DNA from 2 places in the uncultured Exiguobacterium sp. genome. Region 1 is predicted to be linked to the other one. Evidence: riboswitches for the same ligand, from Rfam matches in the RefSeq annotation. Region 1 holds a riboswitch; the other holds the start of a gene.
What was found. A riboswitch is a leader RNA that binds a small molecule or an ion and turns the genes downstream of it on or off. The one in region 1 is predicted to bind lysine.
Positions count from the first base shown of each region.

Region 1 (8,143 bases):
CACTGTTTTCCGAATGGATATACATAAACGTATGGCGCTTTCGTAACACATCGGCAATGGCGACGAAACGTTCGACTTGTCCATCGTGATCCGCATCCGGTTCATCGGCAAGCGGAAAGTGTGTATATAAACCTGTTAAATCAAGCGAATCTGCTTGCGCAAGCGCAAGGACAGCTTCCGCCTCTTGAAGCGAACTGACACCAAAACGATTCATCCCGACGTTGATCTTCAAATGTAACTCGATTCCCTGCAGCTGTTTACTGTGTAGGGCGAGCCATTCTAGCGATGAGACACCGAGTGCGATTCCGAAACGTCGTGCTGTTTCAAAATCCTCCGTCGGATTCATCACCAGTACATAACTGTCTGGAAAATTCGTTTTGATTTCAATGGCTTCATACAACTCAGCGACAGCAAAGTGATGAACATCAGATGCCATCAGCGTCTCGACCATCTCGAGCATACCTAAGTTATACGCATTATTCTTGACCACGGCAAAAATACGTTTACGTGACCGAGCGAAGACCGATGCGACGTTCTGTCGCACCGCCTTCCGATCGATCGTGACGAGTGTACGCGTCGTCATTCTGCGACAGCAGGTGTCACATACGTCAACCAATCCGCATATTGCGGCAATTGACCTGTGACGGCTTGACGGTAAAGATCGAGCAACTCATCTGCGACGTTCCGTGTTCCGCCGTTGATCGAGATATGATCGATTTCACCGACACTCGTGATTTCAGCAGCTGTTCCTGTTAAGAAGATCTCATCTGCGACATACAGCTCATCGCGTCCGATGTGACGTTCAACAACAGGATAGCCTTGATCTTGTGCCAAACGAATGATGACTTGGCGTGTGATACCGTCGAGTACTGAACAATCCAGTGACGGTGTATGAATCGTTCCATTTTTAAGAAGGAAAAGGTTCGCAACACTCGCTTCACTAACATTTCCGTTCATGTCGAGTGCGATGGCTTCATCAAATCCATCACGGATCGCTTCACCTTTTAGAAGTTGAGAGTTCATATAGTTCGCAGCCGCTTTCGCTTGCATCGGCATCATCGTTGATGAGACACGGCGGTATGATGCGACTTTGGCACGGATGCCAGCGCCTTTATCGAAGTATTCTCCAAGCTCCCAGCAAGAGATACCGACATGAACCGTCGTATCTTTCGCCATCAATGCTTGCCATGGCGTACCGAGGAACACGAATGGACGGATATAACAAGATTCGAATCCGTTTTTCGCAACGAGATCAATCGTCGCTTGGACGAGTTCATCAACCGTATACGGAATCGTGACATGATAATACGCACAACTGCGGAAGAGACGTTCGATATGTTCCTTCAATTGGAAAATCGCCGGTCCGTCCGGTGTCGCGTAAGCACGGATTCCTTCAAAGAATCCACTACCATAGTGAATCGCATGTGACATGACGCTTGTGTTCGCATCTTTCGGATCATGAAAGACTCCATCTAACCAAATTGCTTCTCCATACTGTGTATCCACTGCCATGTGTTTTCCTCCTCTTCGACGTCAATCAGAGTGAACGTAAATCATCCACCAATTGCGTCTTCTCTTCTGTTTTCGCATCTTTCTGTTTGATGACACGTGCAGGTGTTCCGGCAACGACGCTTCCAGCAGGTACGTCTTCTGTGACGACACTACCAGCAGCGACGACGGCATCTTTACCGACTTTCACGCCTTCAAGGATGACTGCATTCGCACCAATCAAGACACCGTCTTCAATGATAACAGGTGTTTTTGAAGGTGGTTCGAGAACACCCGCGACCACGGCACCTGCGCCGACATGAACGTTTTTCCCGATCGTCCCACGTGCACCGACGACAGCGTTCATATCAATCATTGTACCATCTCCGATTGATGCACCGATATTGATGATCGCACCCATCATGACGACCGCGTTATCACCGATGACGACATGATCACGAATCCATGAACCTGGCTCGATGCGCGCATTCAAGTGACGTGTATCAAGCATTGGTACCGCACTGTTGCGACGGTCATACTCCACGTGAACATCCGTGATGCGATTTGAATACTTTTCTAAGAAAGTAGCCGCAAGTCCTGCATCCGCGAAGAAAATCTTTGATTCATCTGATCCGAACGCTGTTGCGCCTTCGATCGTCAAGCCCGCCAAATCGCCGTTGACGTAAAGTTTTACCGGTGTTTGTTTTTTAGCATCTTTAATGAATTTAGCAATTTCGTAAGCATCAGTGAGTAACATGTGAATCCTCCTGTGTGTAGAGCGTCTCTAATGTATAGAGTCCCGCTGTTTTTTGAATGAGTGCTTCAGCTGCTTTGATCGCACCAGAAGCAAATACTTTTTTCGATAACGCCGTATGTTTGATTTCAATCAATTCGTCGACACCTGCGAATAAGACTTCGTGTTCTCCGAAGATCGTTCCACCGCGCATCGCGTGCATCCCGATCTCGTTCGTCTCTCGCTTTTGTCGCGTCTGTGACCGGTCATATACCGGTGTGACGTCACGTGCCGTCTGAATCGTTTGCAATAACAACTCCGCCGTTCCGCTTGGCGCATCGACTTTTTGGTTGTGATGTTTCTCGAGCAATTCGATGTCATACGCTCCTGCTAGTGGTACGAGTGTCTTCAGCAGTTGCTGCACCATCGCGATGCCGTACGACATGTTGTACGACTGGAAGATTGGAATTTCTTTTGCGGCGTCCTTGATCGATGCCAGTTCCGTCTCTGAAAAACCAGTCGTCGCGATGACGAGTGGTGTTTTTGTCGCCAGCCCATATGCGAGCAGATCCGGTAACAAACTCGGATGCGAGAAGTCGATGATTGCATCGACCGTCTCTGCCATCTCTGTTAGCTCGGCATATGAAGCGATCGTATCGGATGACTTCGTCCGGTCAACGATCGCCACGACACTTTGTGGTGCGAGTTCGACGACGTATTGTCCTGTCGCCCCATAACCGTGTAACGCGAGTTTCATCGAACCACTCCTTTGTAAGCCCGCATCGTTTCGAGTAAGTGGGCATGTCCCGCTTCCGATTGACGGACGAGCGGCAAGCGCGGCGCACCGACAGCAAAGCCAAGTTCTTCAAGCGATGCTTTGACTGGAATCGGATTAACGTCACTGAACAAGGCACCGATGACCGGTAACAAGTCTGCCTGAATCCGACGAGCCGTGACGAGATCTTGCGCGAGTAACGCCTCAGCAAGTGCTTGTGTCTCTGCTGGGTACGGGTTCGAAAGAACTGAGATGACGCCTTGTGCCCCCCATGCCATGTACGGCAGGATTTGATCATCATTTCCACAGAAGACCGCGAAATCTTCCGGAATCGCCGCCATCAGTTCACCCATGAAGCTGACGTCTCCACTCGCCTCCTTAAACGCTTGGATGCGTGGATGACGTGCTAACGTCACTGCGGTTTCGACTGCGATCGCAACGCCTGTCCGCGATGGAACGTTGTACAGCATGATTGGTAATTCGGTTGCATCAGCGACCGCCGTGAAATGTGCGACGAGACCCGCTTGCGATGTTTTATTGTAGTACGGTGTGACGAGCATCGCTGCGTCCGCACCAAGGCGTTCTGCGAGTAACGTCTTCTCGATTGTTACTGCCGTGTTGTTCGAACCCGTTCCGGCAATGACGGGTACTCGTCCTGCCGTGACTTGAACGGCAGTCGTCAAGAGTTGTTCAAATTCCGTGTTTGTCAGTGTCGAACCTTCTCCTGTCGTCCCTCCGACGACAAGTGCCTGAATCCCTGCTGCGAGTTGTTGCTCGATCAAGCGTTCGAATACGTGTAGATCCAACTCGCCTGCTTCATTAAATGGTGTGACGAGCGCTGTACCTGCTCCTTTGAACATGAAGAACTCCTCCTTTTTTATGAATGAATCGACTGTTCGATCGCTTGGCGTGCGACTTGTACGGCGTTTGACGCGGCACCTTTTCGAATGTTGTCGGCTACACACCAGAGATGGAATGTGTTCGCGAGACTATCATCTTGACGAATCCGACCGACGTAGACGTCGTCCGTCCCGCTTGCGTCAAGTGGCATCGGATAACGTGTATTCGCGACATCATCGATGAGGACGACGCCCGGTGCGTTTTCCAGTGCTTCACGGATCGCTTCAACCGTCGTCGGTTGCGTAAACGTGACGTTGATTGCAACCGAGTGAGAATTCGTGACTGGAACCCGTACACATGTCGCACTGACTGGTAATGCTGGAAGATTGAAAATTTTCCGTGTTTCATCAATCATCTTCTGCTCTTCTTTCGTATAGCCGTTCTCAAGGAACACATCGATATGCGGCAAGATGTTATCGTGAATCGGATGCGGATAATTGACGGGCTCTTCTCCGCGTGCCCCGCGTGCCAGATCCTCGATTCCTTTTTGACCGGAACCGGATACGGCCTGATACGTCGTATAGTTGATCCGTTCGAATCCGAGTGACTGGAGCGGTGATAAAGCGACGACGGATTGAATCGTCGAACAGTTCGGATTTGCGATCAAGCGGTCTGTCGCTTGAATCGCTTGCGGATTGACTTCTGGCACGACGAGTGGAATCGTCTCCTGCATCCGGAAGGCACTTGAATTATCAACGACGAGTGTTCCATTTTCAGCTAGTAACGGGGCATATTGCTCACTGATCGTTCCGCCTGCTGCGAACAACGCGACATCGATCCCGTCTTCCGTGATGTTTGGCGTCAGCGCTTGGATCGTAATATCTTCTCCCTTGAACTGCACCGTGTTCCCTGCTGAACGAGCAGAAGCGTAAGCGGACAGGCGGCTGACCGGGAAGTCCAGTTCTGCAAGTACTTGTAACATTTTTTGACCGACGGCGCCGGTTGCTCCGATGACGGCTACATGATACATGCTGTTTTCCTCCTTATAACTCGAACGCGTTTGCAATCGCTGCAACCGTCCGTTCAATGTCTGCTTGTGCAATCGTGTACGAGATGCTGATTTCTGATGTCGTGACTTGATAGAACGGGATATTCTCCGCTCGGAAGATTGCGAACAATTTCGAAGCAACACCTGTTGCATCCCGCATCCCGATTCCGACGACAGATAACTTCGCATGCTGATTGTGGCGGTCGACCTTGACTGTCGTGAAGCGATCCATGATGTCTTTCAATGCTTCATCGAGGAACTCTTCCTCATCGAGTGGACAGGAGAACGATAAGAAGATGTCACTGTCGAACGTCGTTTGACTGATCATGTCGATGTTGACGTGGCGGTTCGATAAGAGTTCGAAGATATCGGCTACCGCTGCGTTCGTTTGCGGTACGTGTTTGATTGATACCGTCAAGACGTTCTTCGTCACACTGACACTCGTGACCGCTTTTTGTTCCATTGTTTCCGTCGCTTCCATGATCCATGTTCCCCTTTTCGATTCAAGTGTTTTCCCGACGAAGATGTGTACGCCGTATTTTTTTCCTAGTTCGACACTCCGCATTTCCATGACCTTCGACCCGAGGGCGCTCATCTCCATCATCTCATCATATGAGATGTGCGGAATCGGTTGAGCAGCAGCATGGATTCGTGGATCAGCCGTATAGACACCGTCGACATCCGTGTAGATTTCACACCGTTTATCAAGGACTGCCGCAAGGGCAACAGCCGTTGTATCCGATCCACCCCGTCCGAGCGTCGTGACATCACCGAGTTCGTTGACACCTTGGAATCCGGCGACGATGACGACATCGTACGTTTCGAGTTTTTGTCGTAATAGATCTCCATCAATCTGTTTGATCTTACTTTTCGTATGCAATCCCATCGTACTGATTCCCGCTTGTGCGCCTGTTTGCGATAACGCTTTGACGCCGAGTGAGTTGAGGGCGATGCTGAGTAATGAAATCGTCTGTTCTTCTCCGATGGCAAGCAGACGATCGAGTTCTCGGCGCTCGGGGCGATCCGTGATGGCTTGCGCCTGAGCAATCAAAGAATCTGTCATCTTGCCCATCGCTGAAACGACGACGACAAGTTTTTCACCTTCGGCTGCGCGACTCTTCAAATAATTCGCAATAGACTGAATCTGTTCGACAGTCGCAACCGAGCTTCCACCAAATTTAAGTACAGTTGTCACAATCCTATCTCCTTTGTCCCGATACAGAAAAAAACGACGGGCCGGTAGGAGCGTTCCTACGGCCCGTCGTTATCACGATCGGACAAACGAAGACAAAGTCATTCGTTCTTTTACGTAAGATAGCGCTCCGAAACATCGGTTTCGGCAGTACAACGGATCTTAACCGTTGTACCAGCAAATGAGAAGAAGCATCTTCTCGTTCACTTCGGCGGACTTCCCCTTTCACATCATTCAGCATGCTTGCCTTCAAGAATGATGCTACTCATGTCATCCGCGCCTCTATCTGTCGGTTGTTAGTTACAGTTATAGCAGACATCTTTTGTTAAATCCAGTCATTTGACTGATTTTTTTCAAAATCCATCAATTCGCAAGATGCTGTTTCGCGAGTTCGAGTTGCTTCGAAACGGCAGCAAACCCTGTACCGCCGTAGCTTGTCCGGCGTGCCACTGCTTGAACCGGATCGAGGAGCGGGTAGACGTCTTCCGTGATGTCTGGATGGAACGTTTGATACGTTTCGAGACTCAAGTCCTTCAGGAAACAACCGGTTTGCACACAGTAGAGGACGGCTTTCCCGACGATTTCGTGTGCTTCCCGGAATGGTATGCCTTTCGTCACAAGGTAGTCGGCGAGTTCCGTTGCATTCGAGAAGTCTTGCATTGTCGCCTTCTTGAGCGCTTCGGTCTTAAACGTCGCGGATTCAATCATTCCGGTGAAGATTTGAACGGATTGGAGAACGGTGTCGGCTGTATCAAAGACCCCTTCCTTATCCTCTTGCATGTCTTTATTGTAAGCGAGTGGTAATGCCTTCATCGTCGTCAAGAAGCCCATCAGGTTACCGTAGACGCGCCCCGTTTTTCCACGAATCAACTCAGCGAAATCAGGATTTTTCTTTTGTGGCATCATGCTCGATCCTGTCGAGAAGGCATCGGATAACTCGATGAAGCTGAATTCTTGCGACGCCCAGATGATGATTTCCTCACAAAAACGCGAGAGATGCATCATGACGGTCGAGGCGATCCCGAGGTATTCGATGACGAAATCGCGGTCCGAGACAGCATCAAGACTGTTTGGATAAACCGACTCAAAACCGAGCAACTCAGCAGACCGGAAACGGTCGATCGGGAATGTCGTCCCCGCGAGCGCCCCCGCTCCGAGTGGTGATTTTCGGATCCGTTTTTGATTATCCGTCAACCGTTCGACATCACGTTCGAACATCCAGAAATAAGCGAGCAAGTGATGCGCAAGGGAGATCGGTTGTGCCCGTTGCAAATGCGTATAACCTGGCATGACTGTCTCGATATGTTGCTCCGCTTGTTCCGTGATGACCGATTGGAGCTCGCGTAATGCTGTCGTCAACGCTTCGACATGTTGTTCCATCCATAGATGTAAATCGGTTGCGACTTGGTCGTTTCGACTTCGTGCCGTATGCAGTTTTCCTGCAACCGGACCGATCTGTTCCGTCAACAAACGCTCGAGGTTCATATGAATGTCCTCATCCGCTAACGTATAGGAATGGTCTGTTAACGTCGTTTCCAGTTGCTTCAGTCCTTGCTCGATTTGTGTCCACTCGTCTTGAGCGAGGATTCCTTGCTCAAATAGCATCTGCGCGTGTGCGAGACTGCCTTTTAAATCGACGCTCGCTAATTTTTGATCGAACGTGATCGATGCTCCGAAGGCTTCCGCTTGAGCGGAAGCACTTTCCGTAAAACGTCCACCCCAGAGTTTGGTCATTTCGTGACACCCGCCTGACGATGTACGCTCGCATGCGTCGAAACGGCAAGTCCGTGTAATTTGATGAAGCCTTTTGCTGCTTCATGATCGAACGCGTCTTCTTTCGTGTACGTCGCAAGTTTCTCATCATAGAGTGAGACTGCAGACTGACGACCTGTCACGGTTGCATTTCCTTTGAACAGTTTAACGCGAACTTCTCCTGTGACGTCCTGTTGTGTCGCCGTCAAGAATGCTTTCAAGCCTTTCGTCAATGGTGCGTGGAAGAGACCGTTATAGATTGTTTCTGCGTATTGTTTACTGAGCAGTGGTTTGAAATGTGCGACGTCCTTCGTC
Region 1 covers NZ_CAXYJR010000002.1:43,469-51,611, reverse strand. Annotated here, with positions in the region: gene alr (alanine racemase) at 1-583, opposite strand, end outside; gene ACHWTJ_RS00465 (branched-chain amino acid transaminase) at 580-1,512, opposite strand; gene dapD (2,3,4,5-tetrahydropyridine-2,6-dicarboxylate N-acetyltransferase) at 1,538-2,245, opposite strand; gene dapB (4-hydroxy-tetrahydrodipicolinate reductase) at 2,232-2,978, opposite strand; gene dapA (4-hydroxy-tetrahydrodipicolinate synthase) at 2,975-3,856, opposite strand; gene ACHWTJ_RS00445 (aspartate-semialdehyde dehydrogenase) at 3,874-4,866, opposite strand; gene ACHWTJ_RS00440 (aspartate kinase) at 4,880-6,079, opposite strand; lysine riboswitch at 6,192-6,369, opposite strand; gene argH (argininosuccinate lyase) at 6,440-7,810, opposite strand; gene ACHWTJ_RS00430 (argininosuccinate synthase) at 7,807-8,143, opposite strand, start outside.

Region 2 (8,143 bases), on a different contig from region 1:
AAGCGAGGAACAGTTGGCGGAACGTGTAACTGCGCATTAAAAAGGCACTGATCGGAATCAGGATCCCGTTGACGAGCATGAAACCGGTCGTCAACCACTGGGCAGTGGACGTCGACACGTTGAAGTCATTGATCAGAACCGGTAACGCGACATTAATCAACGTTTGGTTCAAAATAGCAATGAACATACCGATCAGTAAGACCGTCAGTACTTTTGGAATACTGACGTTTTCCGTCGATACCTGTTTTGAAGGTGCTGCGACTGGTGGTGTCACGGTCATCGTCGGTTCCGCCTCGAGAGATTCCTCAAGTGTCGGTCCGTCAGTGGCCAGTGCGATGTCGGATTGACGATTCCGGCGGGCGATCCAGTTGACGCCGATAATGATTAGAATCGTGAACGCACTATATCCGAACAAGAAGGTAGTAGACATGAACGTCCCTCCTTAATCCTTATGAATGCGGACGGTCACATTCATACCAGGTCGAATGTCGAGTGATTTTTCTTGCGAGAGTGATACTTTAACTGGAATGACTTGTGCGACTTTCGTGTAGTTCGCATTTCCGTTTGAAGAAGGCATCATCGAGAATGTCGAAGCTGTTGTCATTCCGATCTGTTCCACTTCACCAGAAAGTGTTGTGTCAGGATAGCTGTCGACATACACATCAACGGCTTGTCCGACTTTGATTTCATCGATTTCTGTTTCTTCGATGTTCGCCGTGACCCAAAGGTCGTTTAAGTCAAAACCATAGGCAAGGGGTGTACCTGCTGCGACGAAGCCATTCTTTGTCGCCATCGACTGAACGATCGTTGCTTTCGCAGGCATCGAAACAGAAAGATCTGTTGGTTTTTGTCCAGCTTGCGCAGTCATGATGTGACCAAGTGTTGCACCGCTATCGAGCGATTCGCCTGTTTTCGCAGACCAGTCCGTTAATTTTCCAGCGCTTGGGCTCGCAACCGTTATCATTTTGCCATCGATTTTTGCATTGTCTGTTTTGACGTAGCTTGTTGCTTGATCGTAATAGTAGTATCCGACGACACCACCACCAATCAAAACGATGAGTGTAACGATATTGATGATTAATAATTTTTTCATACTCATGGGTGTGTTAGCATCCTTTCTTGTGTACAATCGATTCAAAAAAAGTACTCCTCTGGGGGGAGGAGTAATTAATATAGTTAATTATATGGATAGTTAGATAACAAACAACCGACAATTTCCGACAAAATGTTGGAAAAGTAAATGGTAACGGATTCATTTATGAAAAGAAGATGAAAAAGGAGTGAAATACAGATGAATGAGAGCCGTGATCCACGACCGAAACGGTCACGTGACCGTATCACGATGGAATTGTTTCGTTTATTGAAGACGAACAGTTTTTCAAGCATCACCGTCAAGATGCTGACGGACGGGGCGGGGGTGAACCGCTCGACCTTTTATGCGCACTATACAGATAAATATGATTTACTTGACCAAATCGTCGAGGAACAGATGATGACGCTCGAACAAGCGATTCGGATTACAGGTAAAGCTACCGTGTTTCCGACCGTCGAACAGGTCAGTCGTTATTTTGCTCGTTTATTCATTCACATTGAAGAAAATGAATTGTTTTATCAGACGATGCTCGTTCAAGGTCCCATCAAAACATTCATCTCGCGTTTTCTTGATACGTTGAAAGAGAATTATCGCCTCGTTTTTCGACCGCAAGTCGCAGAGGATGCAACCTTTGTCGATCGGGATTTGCTATTGAACTACGTCATTGGTGGACAGTTAGGATTATTGATTTCCTGGTTGCGGAACGGTCGACCATATTCAGCGGCTTATATGGCGGAACAATTGAGCCGGATGATCGTCTTTGGAACGGTTGAGAGCATCGGCTTTCCCGAAGAGACGGAATGAGTGCATAGAAAAAGACGCTCCTAAATAGGAAGCGTCTCGTGTTCAGGCTTGTCGGAAAGCGAGTTCCTTCGTATAGATCGTGCTTCGGTTTCGTCCGCTTTCTTTTGAATAATACAACGCTTTATCTGCTTGTTGTAACGCTTCAAGGGACGTATGAGAACCACTAGAATGTGCAATCCCAAGCGAGATCGTGATTTGTAGATCCGGTACGTCCGCTGTCGGGAACAGGTTGCGTGCGACTGTCATCCGAGCCAATTCTGCGATTTTTTGAGCTTCTTTAGCTGTGGTGCTTGGTAAGATGATCAAAAATTCTTCGCCACCGTACCGTCCGACGAGATCGTCCGGACGTGTTAAGGAAGCGAGCGTCATGCCGAGTTGACGTAATACATCATCACCTGCGTCATGACCATATGTATCATTGACGTGCTTGAAGAAGTCGATATCGATTAAGACAAGTGAATAGCCTTGATCGGTCGAACCGACAAGTGACAGCGAATCATCGAGACGGCGCCGATTGGCAAGTCCGGTCAAGGCATCCGTCATCGCTAATTTCTGCTGATACTGGATGTTTTCAAAGTGACGTCGTAATTCTGTTAGCAATCGAAAGGCAACAAATCCAGCTAGTAAATTAAAAAAGACGTACGCAATCGAGATTTTAAAAAACGTTGACCAGCTGTGTGTCAGGATATAGATGGCAGGTAACGAATAGAGAATACCGATCAACACCAATAATTGAAAATGGCGCGTCGAGACATGAACGAAACGACGTACGATTCCGATCGTCGAAATGAATAATACGATAATCAGTGTGGACAGATAAAAGCCTTCCATCTGATCGACAGGTGTCAAGAAGTAACGTGTCCCGATGATCATCACACCTGCAACGATGGCGCTCGGGAAACCACCGAATAGCATGGCAATCGCGACGGGAACGATTCGTAGATCCACACGGGCGATATCAATCTGGATTCCATTGAACATCAATAAAACCGCAATCAGCCCAGAGACAGCGCCTAATATGAGACGTGTGCTCCAGCTTGAATTGAGCGAAATACGCGGCTGATTCCGAAATGGTAAGAACAAGAGAGTAATCGTTGTAAATAGTAGACAAAAATTAATGATGAATTGATTCATGATGGACAACAAATCCTCCCAACTCCCCCAGCTAACAGTTTTCCATATATATACTTCCGTTATACTCATCTAGGTAACGGTTAGATCGTGAGAAATGTTTAGATAAAAAAGAAAAAACGGTAGAAAATCTACCGTTTTCATGAAGACGAAGTGAGGGTATCCTCATCCATCGTCAGTAAAATCTTATCGAAGACACGAATCATCGTTTCAAGTTCTTCTTCTGTTAAGGTTCCGAAGCGATCCTGTAAATAGTTTCTTCGGACGATTTCGAGTTCCCGAAAAGCACGTTCTCCGTCATCCGTCAAAGCGAGTACGATCGAACGACGATCTTCCGTCGAGCGTGTCCGTGTGACATATCCTTGTTTGAAGAGCTTATCCGTTAAAGCAGTGACTTGACTCGTAGCGAGTTCAAACTGTTCCGCAAGAAGTGTCGGACGCTGAGGACCGTTTTCTGAGAGGCTCCGCAAGATGAAAAACTCACTCCGGGTCGCTGTTCCTTCAAATAGTCGATTAAGTTCACGTCGCAGGGTACGAAGAATGACACGCATTTGTTCCTCGAGTCGATAAGTCAGCAAATCACGTTCCTGTGGCATGCAAGCAGCATCCTTTCTCTCAGTGGACTTCTACCATTTAGTGTACTAAACATATCGGATTTTTACCATCTACTACCTCATATTCGAAAAAGGCAATTGACAATTTCGTGGCGTTTTGTGTAATATGGCGTAGTAATAACTAACTTAATTCAGTTCTCACTCAACCAGTGGGATGGAGGTTGCAGTTCTTAAGAGTACGGTTACGGATGTCGTCAAGCGGCAAATGAGGTGATCGAAAAGGAAGAATTGCCGAAATCAATCATCGCTTTGAAGATGATCGATTGGGATTAGATCGAATAGGTCTAATACTGTCACAAGTGGGGTATCACTTACTTGTGGAGAGCTATCTTTCACGACGGTAGAATGAGGCGCATCCATTTTATTATGTTGCGTTCTCATCTTCCATCTGGAAGATGAGGGCGCTTTTTGTTTTTTTCATTCAAAAAGTGTCCTCTCAAAAAATCTAAACAGAGAGAAGCGAACGAAATGAACAATCTAGATGTAAAACAAACAACAGATTCGACAGCAGAAGGATTAAAACGTGGATTACAAGCTCGTCATATGTCGATGATCGCTATCGGCGGTGCAATCGGAACAGGACTCTTCATTGCGTCCGGTGCTTCCGTCGCAGCAGCAGGACCAGGTGGAGCGCTCCTCTCATACGCAATCGTTGGTCTGATGGTCTATTTCCTGATGACAAGTCTTGGTGAAATGGCAGCGTATATGCCGGTTGCTGGATCCTTCTCGACATACGGAACAAAATTCGTCGATCCATCATTCGGTTTTGCACTCGGTTGGAACTACTGGTACAACTGGGCAGTCACGATCGCAGTTGAGCTCGTCGCAGCACAAATCGTCATGACGTACTGGTTCCCGGATGTTCCTGGATTTTACTTCAGTGCTTTGTTCCTCTTACTCATGATTGGCTTGAACTACTTCTCCGTTAAAGGATTCGGAGAAGCGGAGTATTGGTTCGCCATGATTAAAGTCGTCACGGTCATCGTCTTCTTAGTCGTTGGTGTCGCGATGATTTTCGGTGTCTTTACATCAGAGCCACCGGTTGGCTTTAAAAACTTTGCACTTGGGGATGCACCGTTCGTCGGTGGGATTCCTGCTGTCATCGGTATCATTCTCGTTGCCGGATTCAGTTTCCAGGGTACAGAACTGGTCGGGATTGCAGCGGGTGAATCGGAAGATCCGAAAAAGAATGTTCCAAAAGCAGTCAAACAAGTCTTCTGGCGCATCTTACTTTTCTACGTCTTTGCGATTTTCGTCATCGGAATGCTCATTCCGTATACGAGCCCGAACTTGGTTTCGAATGACATTACGGACGTCGCCGTCAGTCCGTTTACGCTCGTCTTTGAAAAAGCAGGGCTTGCCTTCTCGGCAGCGCTCATGAACGCCGTCATCTTGACGTCTGTTCTATCTGCCGGAAACTCAGGTATGTATGCTTCAACACGGATGCTTTATACGCTTGCTCGCCAAGGAGATGCACCGAAGTTATTCGCGAAAGTATCGAAAAACGGTGTGCCGCGTAACGCCTTGCTCGCAACAGGAGCAATCGGTGCACTCTGTTTCTTGACGTCAATGTTTGGTGGACAAGTCTACTTGTGGTTACTCAATGCTTCAGGGATGACAGGTTTCATCGCATGGCTCGGGATTGCGATCAGTCACTATCGTTTCCGTAAAGGATTCCTTGCACAAGGTCACTCGTTGAAAGACTTACCATATGTTGCACCAGCGTTCCCATTCGGTCCGCTGTTCGCATTCGGTCTTTGTTTCCTCGTCATCGTTGGTCAAAACTATGCCGCATTCCTCGCGGATCAAATTGATTGGGTCGGGATCGCCGCAACGTATGTCGGTATTCCATTGTTCCTTGCCTTCTGGTTAGGACATAAATTCAAAAACCGGACGTCAATCGTTCGTTATGACGAGATGGACTTCCCAGAACATCCACGTCAATCGTAATCCACTAGCCGCCTTCAAATGAAGGTGGCTTTTTAGATGTCGCTTCAAGTAAGATGAAAGAAAAACAGGAGGCGATCTTCGTGAATTACTGGTACCACTTTAAGCGTGCCTTCTTACCGATCGCATTATTGCTTGTGACGCTTGCCCTATATCAAATGATTTATCGTTTGAATAACATTTGGTATTCGCTTGGAGGTCTTCTTCTTGTCTTTGCAGCGATTTACTTCGTCATGCGTCGTCTAAAAGCGAACCCAGAGGATTGAATGAGCAGGAAAGTCGAGTCCATTCTCTGAACGCGGTAAAATAGTCATATACAGAGGAGGGGAAGATAGATGGCAAAAGCAATATTTGCAGGTGGTTGTTTCTGGTGCATGGTCAAGCCATTCCATAAATATGATGGGGTAGAGCAGGTCATTTCAGGATATACCGGTGGTCATACAGAGAACCCGACTTATAAAGAGGTCTGTTCGGAAACGACAGGTCACTTGGAGGCGGTTGAAGTCACGTACGATCCGTCCGTCATTACGTACGAAGAATTACTCGAGATTTTCTGGCGTCAAATCGATCCGACAGACGGTGGTGGTCAGTTCAACGACCGTGGTGAATCGTATCAGCCGGCTATCTTTTATGTCGATGAAGCACAGCGTGAAGCGGCGGAACGTTCGAAAGCAGCGCTTGACGCATCAGGACGTTTCTCGCGTCCGGTCGCGGTAGAGATTCGTCCAGAAAAGCCGTTTTGGCCAGCTGAAGAATATCACCAAGATTATTATAAAAAGAATCCGTTCCGTTATCAGATGTATAGTGTCGGCTCAGGTCGCGCGAAATTCATCAAGGAAGCGTGGAAGGATCACGGTAAGGAAAAAGAACTGAAAGAGCGTCTGACACCAATTCAGTATAAAGTCACACAAGAGAATGGAACAGAACCCGCTTTCCGTAACGAATATTGGGACGAAGAACGTCCAGGTCTTTATGTCGATATCGTTGATGGCACACCACTCTTCACATCAAAAGACAAGTTCCAATCGAACTGTGGTTGGCCGAGCTTCGCTAAACCGATCTCAGAAGACAAGATGGAAGTCGAACTCGATACGAGTCACGGGATGACGCGGACGGAAGTGCGTTCTGCGAATGCGGATAGTCACCTTGGTCACATTTTTGACGATGGCCCGACGGAACTTGGTGGTCTTCGCTATTGTATCAACTCAGCGGCATTACGATTTATTCCGGTAGAAGAGCTTGATTCGGCAGGATATGGGGAATATAAAAAACATTTCGAGTAACACGCAGGGAGCAGTCAAACGATTTCGTTTTGACTGCTTTTTTTTCAAATGGAGAGGAGAGAATTGAATGTTTCAGCCCGTGTACGAAGAGATTCGACAGATGACGATTGCGAAGGTCCTTGATTTCTACGATCATGAAATCCGTCAGCTTGATGAGCAAGCACGTCAGGAGAAGTACGACAAGATGAGCTTGAGTCCATTTCGGTTTTTCCGGGGAAGTTCGCATCTGTTTTATTATGATGTGACCCGGATTCCTCTTGGTTTTGACACACCTCGTGATAAACCGACGTGGATTCAGGGAGATCTTCACTTCGAGAATTTTGGTGTTCATGGCAACGCAAAAGGAGAAATCATCTACGACGTCAATGATTTTGATGAAGGATACTTAGGATCGTATTTATATGATTTGATTCGCATGGCGGTCTCTGTCCGATTGTTCGCCGAAGAGGCAGGATATGATCCGACTCCTGCGATTCGCAATTATGTTCTCGAATACTTACACGATTTAAAAAAGTACGCTCTCGGAAAAGATCCGAGTGATGTCTGTTTTACGCGGGACAATACAAAAGGACCAATCAAGAAGTTAATCAAAAAAGCAGAAAAGAAACGTGAGGAATTAATGGGGGAGCGAACGGAGCTAGTGGATGGTGTGAGACGTTTTTGTACATTACCCGATATGGAAGCAGTAGATGACGCGACACGATCAGCAATCGAATCTGCCTGGTCTTCCTACATCGAGACGATTGACGCCGAGGATCGCCGTGAAGAATCGTTCTATACGATTAAGGATATCGTTCGTAAGCTAGATAGCGGAACAGCATCGATTGGTCTTGAGCGCTATTACATTCTGATTGAGGGCAAAGGTGGAGAAGAAGATTTGATTCTTGAGATGAAACAAGCGCAAACGTCCGTTCCTTCGTTATTCCTGCCTGTCTATCGACCGGAAGCAGAAGCCGTCCATCAAGGACGACGGATCATCACATCTCAAAAAGCGATGCAGGCACATGAAGATCCATATCTTGGTTATCTGACGATCGGAAAAAAGGAATATTATGTACGCGAGCGTTCACCATACAAGAAAAAACTAAAGGCGAAGCATATAAAAAGTCAGGAAGACCTTGAAAATGTGTTATGTATTCAAGGTCAAATTACCGCCAAAGTGCATGCACGAGCGGATCAGGATGCTGGTATTAAAGAAAAAATACTGACTCATCATGCGGACGTTGAAATCATTCGAGCCATCGGTGTTTCCGATACCGCTTTTTTGAAGC
Region 2 covers NZ_CAXYJR010000007.1:50,711-58,853, forward strand. Annotated here, with positions in the region: gene ACHWTJ_RS14290 (DHA2 family efflux MFS transporter permease subunit) at 1-430, opposite strand, end outside; gene ACHWTJ_RS14295 (HlyD family secretion protein) at 443-1,099, opposite strand; gene ACHWTJ_RS14300 (TetR/AcrR family transcriptional regulator) at 1,292-1,897, shown strand; gene ACHWTJ_RS14305 (diguanylate cyclase domain-containing protein) at 1,940-3,031, opposite strand; gene ACHWTJ_RS14310 (MarR family winged helix-turn-helix transcriptional regulator) at 3,169-3,624, opposite strand; lysine riboswitch at 3,790-3,978, shown strand; gene ACHWTJ_RS14315 (amino acid permease) at 4,111-5,592, shown strand; gene ACHWTJ_RS14320 (hypothetical protein) at 5,673-5,855, shown strand; gene msrA (peptide-methionine (S)-S-oxide reductase MsrA) at 5,925-6,872, shown strand; gene ACHWTJ_RS14330 (DUF2252 domain-containing protein) at 6,940-8,143, shown strand, end outside.
Region 2: linked by a shared signal. The riboswitch ahead of ACHWTJ_RS14315 (amino acid permease) and the one ahead of ACHWTJ_RS00440 (aspartate kinase) in region 1 are both predicted to bind lysine.